DNA from 3 places in the Bacillus sp. NPDC094077 genome. Region 3 is predicted to be linked to each of the others. Evidence: predicted binding sites of a transcription regulator. Region 3 holds the regulator's gene; each other region holds the start of a gene.
The links. Region 3 encodes NrdR, which represses ribonucleotide reductase genes. Its sites were predicted from a motif close to AACACNATATATNGTGTT; they were not measured.
Positions count from the first base shown of each region.

Region 1 (3,286 bases), on a different contig from region 3:
CATCAAGTTGTTCAGCGTCACTACCGTGATAAACGACAATAACCCCAACTGCTTTTCCATCTTGTTCAGCTACTAAACAGTTTTCATAGCTCAATCGATTATTTTCTTTTGTGAACCATGTTTCAAGTCCAAGTAATACTTTTGCTTCAACTGTGCTACCAGTGATTTTTTCAGCAATTTCGTGCAGAGCGTTATACAATAAAGGGGCTATTGCCTTTGCATCTGTCTTTGTTGCTTTCCGAATCATAGTATCCCTCCTAGTTCTATTCGTATATTGTAACATAGTGGTATGGAACTTTGTATGATTGAATGTCGAAATGTTTGATATAGAGAAGTAGCTATGTTAGTATATGATATTTAGTGGACATATAGTAAAATAAAATTGTTTTACAAATAATGAATATGAAATTGGAGAATAGCAGCTGGATAATTTTACAGTTGTTGACCTATAGAATATACGATAAAATAAAATATTGCATAGAGGTGAAATACATGGATGAACAATTAGCAAATACAATTTTGGATCAGCTGAAAAATGGCGAGATAAAGGAGTATGTTGCAACGAAAGATGTATTTTATACGTTTAGGAAAGTTGTAGTAAGTCGAGAAGATTTTAAACATATTATTGGGAACGCACAGCGCGGCGGGCAAGTAATTTATACATATTCAGAAACGCCACGTTCATAAATAGAAGATAAAGGAGAGGAGAATTATGGGCGATTTTAAACAAGGCATTTTACCGCATTGGGATTATATGTGGAAAGATAGAGCTGGCAATAGATTTATGGGAATGGTTATGTATCCAGAGAAACGAAAATGTTCAACAAAAATGCTTCAGAAAATAAAAAGGGCGTATGAGCAAGCAGCAGAAATTAAAGTAACTGTACAAGTTCAAAATACATATCAGTACATAGAAGGAATGATCGTATACTTTGATGAAGAAGCTCCTGTATGTACAATGCTTGATAAAGATGAGAATCCACATCACATATTTGTAAAAGATATTTTGCGTATTGAGCACTCTGAATAAACTTTTCATAAATAAATTGAAATTCCATAATAATAATCTTTTTCTATAATAGTTATCTTTTAGTATGTAACGAGCAACGAAAGTATATGTATAATATTTAATAAAGTAAAATTGATAAATGTAATCGTTTGTTAGAACAGATTATCGTTTCATGTCTGTTCTTTTTTGCGTGATGCTGGAGAAATATATTCCTCCAGCATTTACCGTTTTATGACAAAAAATATTGTTAACTTTTTTTAAAATAAGGTTAAATTCGTTGACAACTTTTTTGAAAAGCACTTTATTGACATGAGTTTTAGAATGTTGTTTCATAGTCATTGTATTGAAAAAAAATGGCTATCATGTCGAAAAGTAAAAGTTAAAAAAAGAAAGAATTTATACATATATCTTGTGTCTTATTTTGAAACGTAATACAATATATAGAGAAATCGAGAGCGACATACAGAGAGTATAGATTGGAGAGGGAGGGTCGGAAATGTTAGTTGCATATGATTCTATGACAGGAAACGTGAAGCGTTTCATCCACAAATTAAATATGCCGGCCGTTCAAATTGATGAAGATCTAGTAATAGATGAAGATTTTATTCTTATTACGTATACAACAGGTTTTGGCAATGTACCAGAACGTGTTTTAGACTTTTTAGAGCGCAATAATGAAAAATTAAAAGGCGTATCTGCAAGCGGCAATCGTAACTGGGGAGACATGTTCGGTGCAAGTGCTGACAAAATTTCTGCTAAATATGAAGTGCCTATTGTATCAAAATTTGAGTTATCTGGAACAAATAACGATGTAGAATATTTTAAGGAAAGGGTGCGGGAGATTGCGACACATTGAACTGAATAATGAAATCACGCAAATGCAGGACGGTTTCTATCAGCTACATAAAGATAAAGAAGCATTAGAAGTCTTTATGGAAGAAGCTAGAGCGAATACCGTTCATTTTAATAGCGTGGCAGAGCGAATGGAGTATATGAAAGAACATGATTACTATTACAACGTTCTGGACGAGTATAGCTTGGAGGAAGTAGAAGGAGTATATAACATCGCTTATGGTGAAAACTTCGAGTTCCAATCTTATATGGCAGCATCTAAGTTCTACAAAGATTACGCGTTAAAAACAAATGATCAAAAACAATACTTAGAAAGCTATGAAGATCGTGTAGCAATTGTGTCATTATACTTAGGACGCGGTGATGTTGCGAAAGCAAAACAATTTGCAAGCATGATTGTCAAACAAAACTACCAACCAGCGACACCAACCTTTTTAAATGCGGGAAGAAGCAGAAGAGGAGAAATGGTGTCTTGTTTCTTGTTAGAGATGGATGATAGCTTAAATTCAATCGGCTTTAACATTAATACTGCAATGCAATTATCGAAAATTGGCGGGGGAGTAGCTTTAAACTTATCTAAGCTACGCGCACGCGGTGAGCAAATTAAAGGTATCGAAAATGCTGCAAGTGGAGTAGTACCTGTTATGAAATTGCTTGAAGATTCGTTTTCATATGCGAATCAACTTGGCCAACGAAAAGGTGCCGGCGCAGTATACTTAAACATTTTCCATTGGGATATTATTGAATTCCTTGATACAAAAAAAATAAATGCCGATGAAAAGAGCCGTATTCAGTCTCTATCAATCGGAATTATCGTCCCAAGTAAGTTCTTTGAGCTTGCTGAGAAAAACGAACCGTTCCATGTTTTTGCGCCTTATACAGTGTATAAGGAATACGGAAAGCATTTAGATGATATTGACATTGATGAAATGTACGATGAATTAATGAGCAATCCGAAAGTGAAGAAGAAGCCACTAGATATTAGTGCACGTGATATGCTTATTAAAATTGCTATGATCCAACTTGAGTCTGGCTACCCATACTTAATGTTTAAATCAAATGCAAATAATCAACATCCACTGAAGGATATTGGAACTGTGAAGATGTCGAACTTGTGTACAGAAATTTTCCAGCTTCAAGAAACTTCTGAAATAAACGATTACGGTACAGATGATATTATCCGCCGTGATATTAACTGTAACTTAGGATCGTTAAATATCGTAAATGTAATGGAAAATAAAGAAATTCGTGAAGCAGTTCATGCGGGAATGGAAGCTTTAACAGCTGTTTCTGATATGACGATTATTCCGAATGCACCAACTGTGAAAAAAGCAAATGACGAGCTTCATTCAGTTGGACTTGGTGCAATGAACTTACATGGATATTTAGCAAAAAATAAAATCGCTTATGAAAGTGCAGAAGCGA
Region 1 covers NZ_JBNNUF010000003.1:310,253-313,538, forward strand. Annotated here, with positions in the region: gene ACQKNR_RS10285 (GNAT family N-acetyltransferase) at 1-247, opposite strand, end outside; gene ACQKNR_RS10290 (hypothetical protein) at 493-687, shown strand; gene ACQKNR_RS10295 (hypothetical protein) at 713-1,030, shown strand; gene nrdI (class Ib ribonucleoside-diphosphate reductase assembly flavoprotein NrdI) at 1,506-1,865, shown strand; gene nrdE (class 1b ribonucleoside-diphosphate reductase subunit alpha) at 1,852-3,286, shown strand, end outside.
Region 1: nrdI (class Ib ribonucleoside-diphosphate reductase assembly flavoprotein NrdI) is a predicted target of NrdR. The motif match lies at 1,440-1,457, and genes of this name have one in related genera.

Region 2 (3,286 bases), on a different contig from region 3:
GCGTTAAGTGTAACTAATAAATTATGTCCATCGAAGAACCACTCATCATCGCCTTCAATAAAGAAGTTAATACCTTCTTCTTGAATTTGAACAGCAGGATGTGCAGGATCATCTTTACGAATTCCTAAAGAAAGTCCTTTTTGCACAGTACTGCAACCACCGTATTGTACGAAAAAGCGTAGTGTATCGCCTGATTGTAAGTTTAATTCGTCTTTATACCATTGTGCTGCTTCTTTTGTTACGGAAAGATTCATGTATAGTTCCTCCAAGTTATGTTGCTTTTTCTTTAGTATAAAAAATAACGCAAAAAGACGCTATTAATATGCTTCACGTTTTCTTTTTGCGTTATGTGGGTTAAGATCTTATTTTTGCTTTTTTGAAAAGTTTGCTTTCGGTTCAGTTTTATTTATAATTCGTCCGATATTCGCACGGTGTTTATAAATAACCATACCTGCTAATAAACACATCGCAATAATGAAGATTTTATCCCCGCTAACAATGGCTGCAATAACAGCAACGACAGCTGTTACCATAGAAGAAAGTGATACGTATCTTGTTGTAAATAAAAGGGTGAAAAATACAACAGCTAATATTGCAAAAACAACCGGTGAGTAGCATAATAGCACGCCAGCAGAAGTTGCAACTGCTTTACCACCACGGAATTTCGCGAAAATCGGATATACATGTCCAAGAACAGCTGCTAATCCGAACCATAGCGGGTGAATATCTAATCCGAAAATAATCGGTAGACCTGTTGCTAATGTACCTTTTAAAATGTCAGCAATTGTAACGATAAAACCTGCTTTTTTCCCTAACGTTCGGAATGTATTTGTTCCGCCTAAATTACCGCTTCCGTGCTCACGAATGTCGATTCCATAACCGATTTTTCCAACGACTAATGCAAATGGAATCGAGCCAAGTAAGTAGGCAACGATAAATAAAAGATATGTAGTAGCCATAAGTTCAGTCTCCTTTATTCAAATGTGTTGATAAAGGGTAAAAAGAGTTTTTCCCGTATATTGTACCATACATTTGTAAAGAGCACATTTCTTTTTTGTAAATGAAAAATTCATTATTTCGTGAAAAAAATTTCACAGGAATGTTACATTTCTCACAGAAACAGCAGGACTATATGTTGTAACATTTTAATCAAAAGATAACAACATATTGATGGAGGGTTATAAATGTTACAACGAAATATACGTGGAGAAGAATTAATGAAAGTGTTTGAGACAATTGTCCACGGCAATGAACAAGATTTAATGCAAGAGAATGCAAATGTAGATGGCCGCTCTCCAATGGGCGTAATGGGAACGTTCGCATCTGAGAGTGCGAAATATTATGCAGTTGAAAATTTATTATCAGATCAAGTGAAACAAGCCATAAATCAAAATATATTATATCCGCATGATTTAGATTTTTATGCGACGGGAACGACGACTTGTTCGCAAATTCCTTTAGCGCAAATGCTTGCTAACGGTTTTCATACTGGACATGGACATATGAGACAACCGCAAGACATTAAAAGTGCATTGGCTCTTTCTTCTATTATTTTTCAAGCGAATCAAAATATGCAACACGGTGGTCAATCGTTTGCACTCTTTGATATTGATTTAGCTCCCTATGTGAGAAAAACAGTAGAGAGACATAAAAAACGATTACAGTCATATCCGCTTACGAAAGAACAAATAGAGGAATTCGCATGGAAAGAAACAGAGAATGATACGTATCAAGCGTGTGAAGCTTTCATTCATAATTCGAATAGTATGCATAGTAGAGGCGGGGGACAAGTACCGTTTATTTCTATTAATTACGGAACAGACACATCGAAAGAGGGTAGACTTTTAATTAAACAACTTTTAAAAGCGACGCAAGCAGGACTTGGAAAAGGAGAAACACCGATTTTCCCTATTCAAATTTTTAAAATGAAAAAAGGTGTGAATTTTGAAGAATGTGATCCAAACTACGATTTGTTTGAATTAGCATTAGAGACAACAGCAGAGCGATTATTCCCTAACTTTTCATTTTTAGATGCTCCATTTAATGCAGTGCATTATGATGGGCGACCTGAAAGTGAAGTATGTTACATGGGATGTCGTACCCGTGTTATGTCTAATATACATGGAGAAGAAACAGCAATAGGAAGAGGTAATCTGTCGTTTACTTCTATTAATTTAGTGAAATTAGGGCTGATTAGTGGATCGAAAGAAGCGTTTTTTGAAGCGCTAAATTATTACTTAGATCTAGGAATTAAGCAATTATTAGAGAGATTCGCGTATCAATGTACGAAGCGAGCGAGAGATTTTCGGTTTTTATATTCACAAGGTGTATGGCGTGGTGGCGAAAAGTTACAGCCTGAAGATTTGGTAGCCCCTATTTTAAAGCAAGGGACGTTAAGTATTGGTTTTATCGGTCTTGCGGAATGTTTAGTAGCTTTAACAGGAAAGCATCATGGAGAAGATGAGGAATCATGGAAACTTGGATATGAAATCATTTCCTTTATGAGGGAGAGAATGGATAAGGCGACAGAAGAACACCAACTGAATTTCTCAATAATTGCAACGCCTGCCGAAGGCTTATCAGGTAAGTTTGTGAAAAAAGACAGAGGAGAATTTGGTGAAATTAGCGGTATAACGAACCATAATTACTATACGAATTCATTCCATGTGCCGGTTTATTATAACATTCAAGCGATAAATAAAATTCGTTTAGAAGGACCTTTCCATGCTCTATGTAATGGAGGGCATATTACGTATATTGAACTAGACGGAGCAGCGATGCATAATCAAAAGGCGTTAAAACAAATTGTACAAGCGATGGCAGAGCATGGCGTTGGGTACGGTTCAATTAATCATCCTGTTGATCGTTGTAAATGCTGCAGTTATCACGGAGTTATTGGAAATGAATGTCCAAGCTGCGGAAATGAAGACGAAGGGAATATAGAGAGAATACGCCGTATAACAGGCTATCTTGTAGGAGATATGTCGAAATGGAATAGTGCGAAACGTAGTGAAGAGATGGATCGGGTGAAGCATAAATGAAAGTTATGAACATTATTCATGATAGCGTAGTAGATGGAGAAGGGTTGCGGACAGTCGTGTTTTTTGCGGGCTGTCCGCATCGTTGTTTTGGCTGCCATAATCCGAAATCGTGGAATATTTGCAATGGAACTGAAATGACAGTAGAAGAAATTGTGAAAGAGATTGAAAATAATTCATTAACTGATGTAACATTTTCAGGTGGAGATCCGTTCTTGCAAGCTGCTGAAGTGAAAAAAGTAGCAAAA
Region 2 covers NZ_JBNNUF010000001.1:111,224-114,509, reverse strand. Annotated here, with positions in the region: gene ACQKNR_RS00520 (HesB/YadR/YfhF family protein) at 1-254, opposite strand, end outside; gene plsY (glycerol-3-phosphate 1-O-acyltransferase PlsY) at 363-959, opposite strand; gene ACQKNR_RS00510 (anaerobic ribonucleoside triphosphate reductase) at 1,185-3,041, shown strand; gene nrdG (anaerobic ribonucleoside-triphosphate reductase activating protein) at 3,038-3,286, shown strand, end outside.
Region 2: ACQKNR_RS00510 (anaerobic ribonucleoside triphosphate reductase) is a predicted target of NrdR. The motif match lies at 1,125-1,142, and genes of this name have one in related genera.

Region 3 (3,286 bases):
AGATATTACGAAACATACTGTTATTTCAAATGCATCTTGTACAACAAACTGTTTAGCGCCTGTTGTAAAGGTGTTAGATGAGCAGTTCGGAATTGAAAACGGTTTAATGACAACTGTTCACGCTTATACAAATGACCAAAAAAATATTGATAACCCACATAAAGATTTAAGAAGAGCACGTGCTTGTGGACAGTCGATCATTCCGACAACGACAGGTGCTGCGAAAGCGCTAGCAAAAGTTCTTCCGCACCTAAATGGAAAACTTCATGGTATGGCACTTCGTGTACCAACACCAAACGTGTCTCTTGTTGACTTAGTAGTAGATGTAAAACGTGATGTAACAGTTGAAGCAATTAATGAAGCATTCAAAACTGTTGCAAACGGTGCGTTAAAAGGTATTGTAGAATTTAGCGAAGAGCCATTAGTGTCTATCGACTTTAATACAAATACACACTCAGCTATCATTGATGGTTTATCTACAATGGTAATGGGAGATCGTAAAGTGAAAGTACTTGCTTGGTATGATAACGAGTGGGGCTACTCTCGTCGTGTTGTAGATCTTGTAACGTTAGTTGTTGGTGAATTAGCAAAACAAGAAAATGTGCAACATATTTAAGTGAATAAGGGAGAGGGCAAGTGAATATTTGCCCTCTTTTTTTATTTTTTTCTGAAAAAGGAAAAAATTATATGAGTATATTTTAAAAAGTGGACATACCACGAAACGTTGGGATTACTGCATTCGTGAATCATTTATTTTTTTTAGGGAAAAGTAAAGAGGAAAATATGACAGAAAATCGAAAAAACTGTTGTTGCAAAATGAAAATAAACAAAGTATACTAACACTCGTAAACTTAAGAGCTGAGGTACGTAGTCACTACTTAAAGGGTTAGGACCTCTCTGGACTAACTTTCCCCCGTGGTAGTGGAGCAAGCCAAATTGCAAATTAGTTTTCAATTCGAACAGTTAGATTAAATTTACAAGGGGGAACTGTAGAATGGATACTATGGATACGATGGGTCGTCACGTGATCGCTGAACTTTGGGATTGCGATTTCGACAAGCTTAATGACATGCCGTATATTGAACAATTATTTGTGGATGCAGCACTAAGAGCTGGTGCTGAAGTACGTGAGGTTGCTTTTCATAAATTTGCACCACAAGGTGTAAGTGGAGTAGTAATTATCTCGGAATCACATTTAACAATTCATAGCTTTCCGGAGCACGGTTACGCAAGTATTGATGTTTATACTTGTGGGGATCGTATTGATCCAAATGTTGCTGCAGAATATATTGCAGAAGGTTTAAACGCGAAAACGCGTGAGAGCATCGAGCTTCCTCGAGGCACTGGTAGCTTCGAAATTAAGCAGAGAGAAACAAAAGCTCTTTAAAAAAGAACATAATTGATTTAAAATGTAAAGAGGTGTATAATGCACCTCTTTTTTAGTTTATAAAAAAGGAAAAATCTAAAGTACTCATTAGTTGGATGAAGTGTGCCCTTACAGGTAAGTTAGCGCTTCACCTATCATTTTATTTGAAGATATGGCAGCTGGTTACTAGGGTATGATAAAACGAGATGGTGCGTGTAAATTCAAAGTGGTAAGAGCGTTAGAATGAGTTATATAATATTGTATATATATTTTTACGTGAAGTGAGTAGAGAAAAATAAAGATTAAATTGTAAAGGAGTGAATGAATTGCGTTGTCCATCCTGTTCTCATAATGGCACAAGAGTGTTAGATTCGCGTCCGGTAGATGAAGGGCGTTCTATTCGAAGAAGGAGAGAGTGTGAAAGTTGTTTAAGTCGCTTTACGACATTTGAAAGAGTAGAAGAGTCACCTCTTATCGTTGTTAAAAAAGAAGGTACGCGAGAAGAGTTTAATAAAGAAAAGATTTTACGCGGTTTAATTAAAGCGTGTGAAAAAAGACCCGTATCTTTAAGACAATTAGAGGAAGTAACACAAAGTGTGGAACGTGAACTACGTAATTTAGGTATATCAGAAGTGAAAAGTGATATGATTGGTGAAATTGTTATGGAAGAACTTCGTGATATTGATGATGTTGCTTACGTGCGTTTTGCTTCTGTATATCGTCAATTTAAAGATTTAAATGTATTTATTGAAGAATTAAAAGATATACTGCAAAAAGAAAGAGAGTAGAAGCTATATTTTATCCCGCTATTTGCGGGCAGTAAGACTCTCGCCTCAAACTTCGGCGAATGCGAGGAAGTTAGGTGGGAGATAACTGCCCGATTGGTTCAACTAATAATCAGTGGAGGATGGACAAAATCCCCACTGATTAAAGTTTCACTTTATTCTCTTTACATACTGTAAATAATGAGATAAGAGAGCTAGAAGCGTAAGCTAATAGCTCTTTTTCACTAATAAATTATATAATGAAGATAGGACGAATGAATTAGAGGATAGATTGGATGAGAGAAAGGAAAAGCAAGAATGGAAAAACAGTCATGGATGGAGCTATTGCCGATTGATCGTTATAAAGTAAGTGCGAAAGGACTACTACATAATTATGACCGAAAAGTGTTAACGATGTTGTATCAACCGTTAATAGGTAGTAGAGCTTTTAGCTTATACATGACACTATGGGGGGAGTTAGAGCAAGATCGTGTCTTTGGAAAAGAAAATACGCATCATTCCCTTATGGTGACCATGCAAATGCAGCTTCCAGAAATATATGAGGAACGAGTAAAGTTAGAAGCAATTGGGCTTTTGAAGGTATATATTAAGAAAGAAAAAGATATTCGAATGTTTATATACGAATTGCAACCACCTTTATCTCCAAAGCAGTTTTTTGATGATATTGTTTTAAGTATCTTTTTATACAATCGATTGAGTCGGACAAAATATAATCAAGTAAAGCAATATTTCTTAGAAGAAGAATTTGATTTTGCTTCTTATGAAAATATTACGCGTTCTTTCAATGATGTATTTGATTCGTTTAATCCAGGCCAGCTTGAACATGCGCAAGAAGACCTTCGTATCCCGAAAACGACAACTATGCCAAATAATGAGAAGGGAGACGTTCCGAAAGTTTGGAACGATTTCTTTGACTTCTCCTTATTTGTAGATGGATTGTCCGCCCTCGTTCCTAAGAAGGCAATTACAGATCAAGTGCGAGAATGTGTCATTACACTCGCTTACGTGTATGGTGTAGATGTGTTATCGATGCAAAATATCGTTCTTGGTGCGGTGACGGAGATGCAGACCATTGATATAGAAAGGCTTAGAAAAGGAGCGCGCGATTGGTATCAATTTGAAAACGGTCAAGCGT
Region 3 covers NZ_JBNNUF010000005.1:261,497-264,782, forward strand. Annotated here, with positions in the region: gene ACQKNR_RS15520 (glyceraldehyde-3-phosphate dehydrogenase) at 1-616, shown strand, start outside; gene speD (adenosylmethionine decarboxylase) at 1,004-1,387, shown strand; gene nrdR (transcriptional regulator NrdR) at 1,693-2,154, shown strand; gene ACQKNR_RS15535 (replication initiation and membrane attachment family protein) at 2,449-3,286, shown strand, end outside.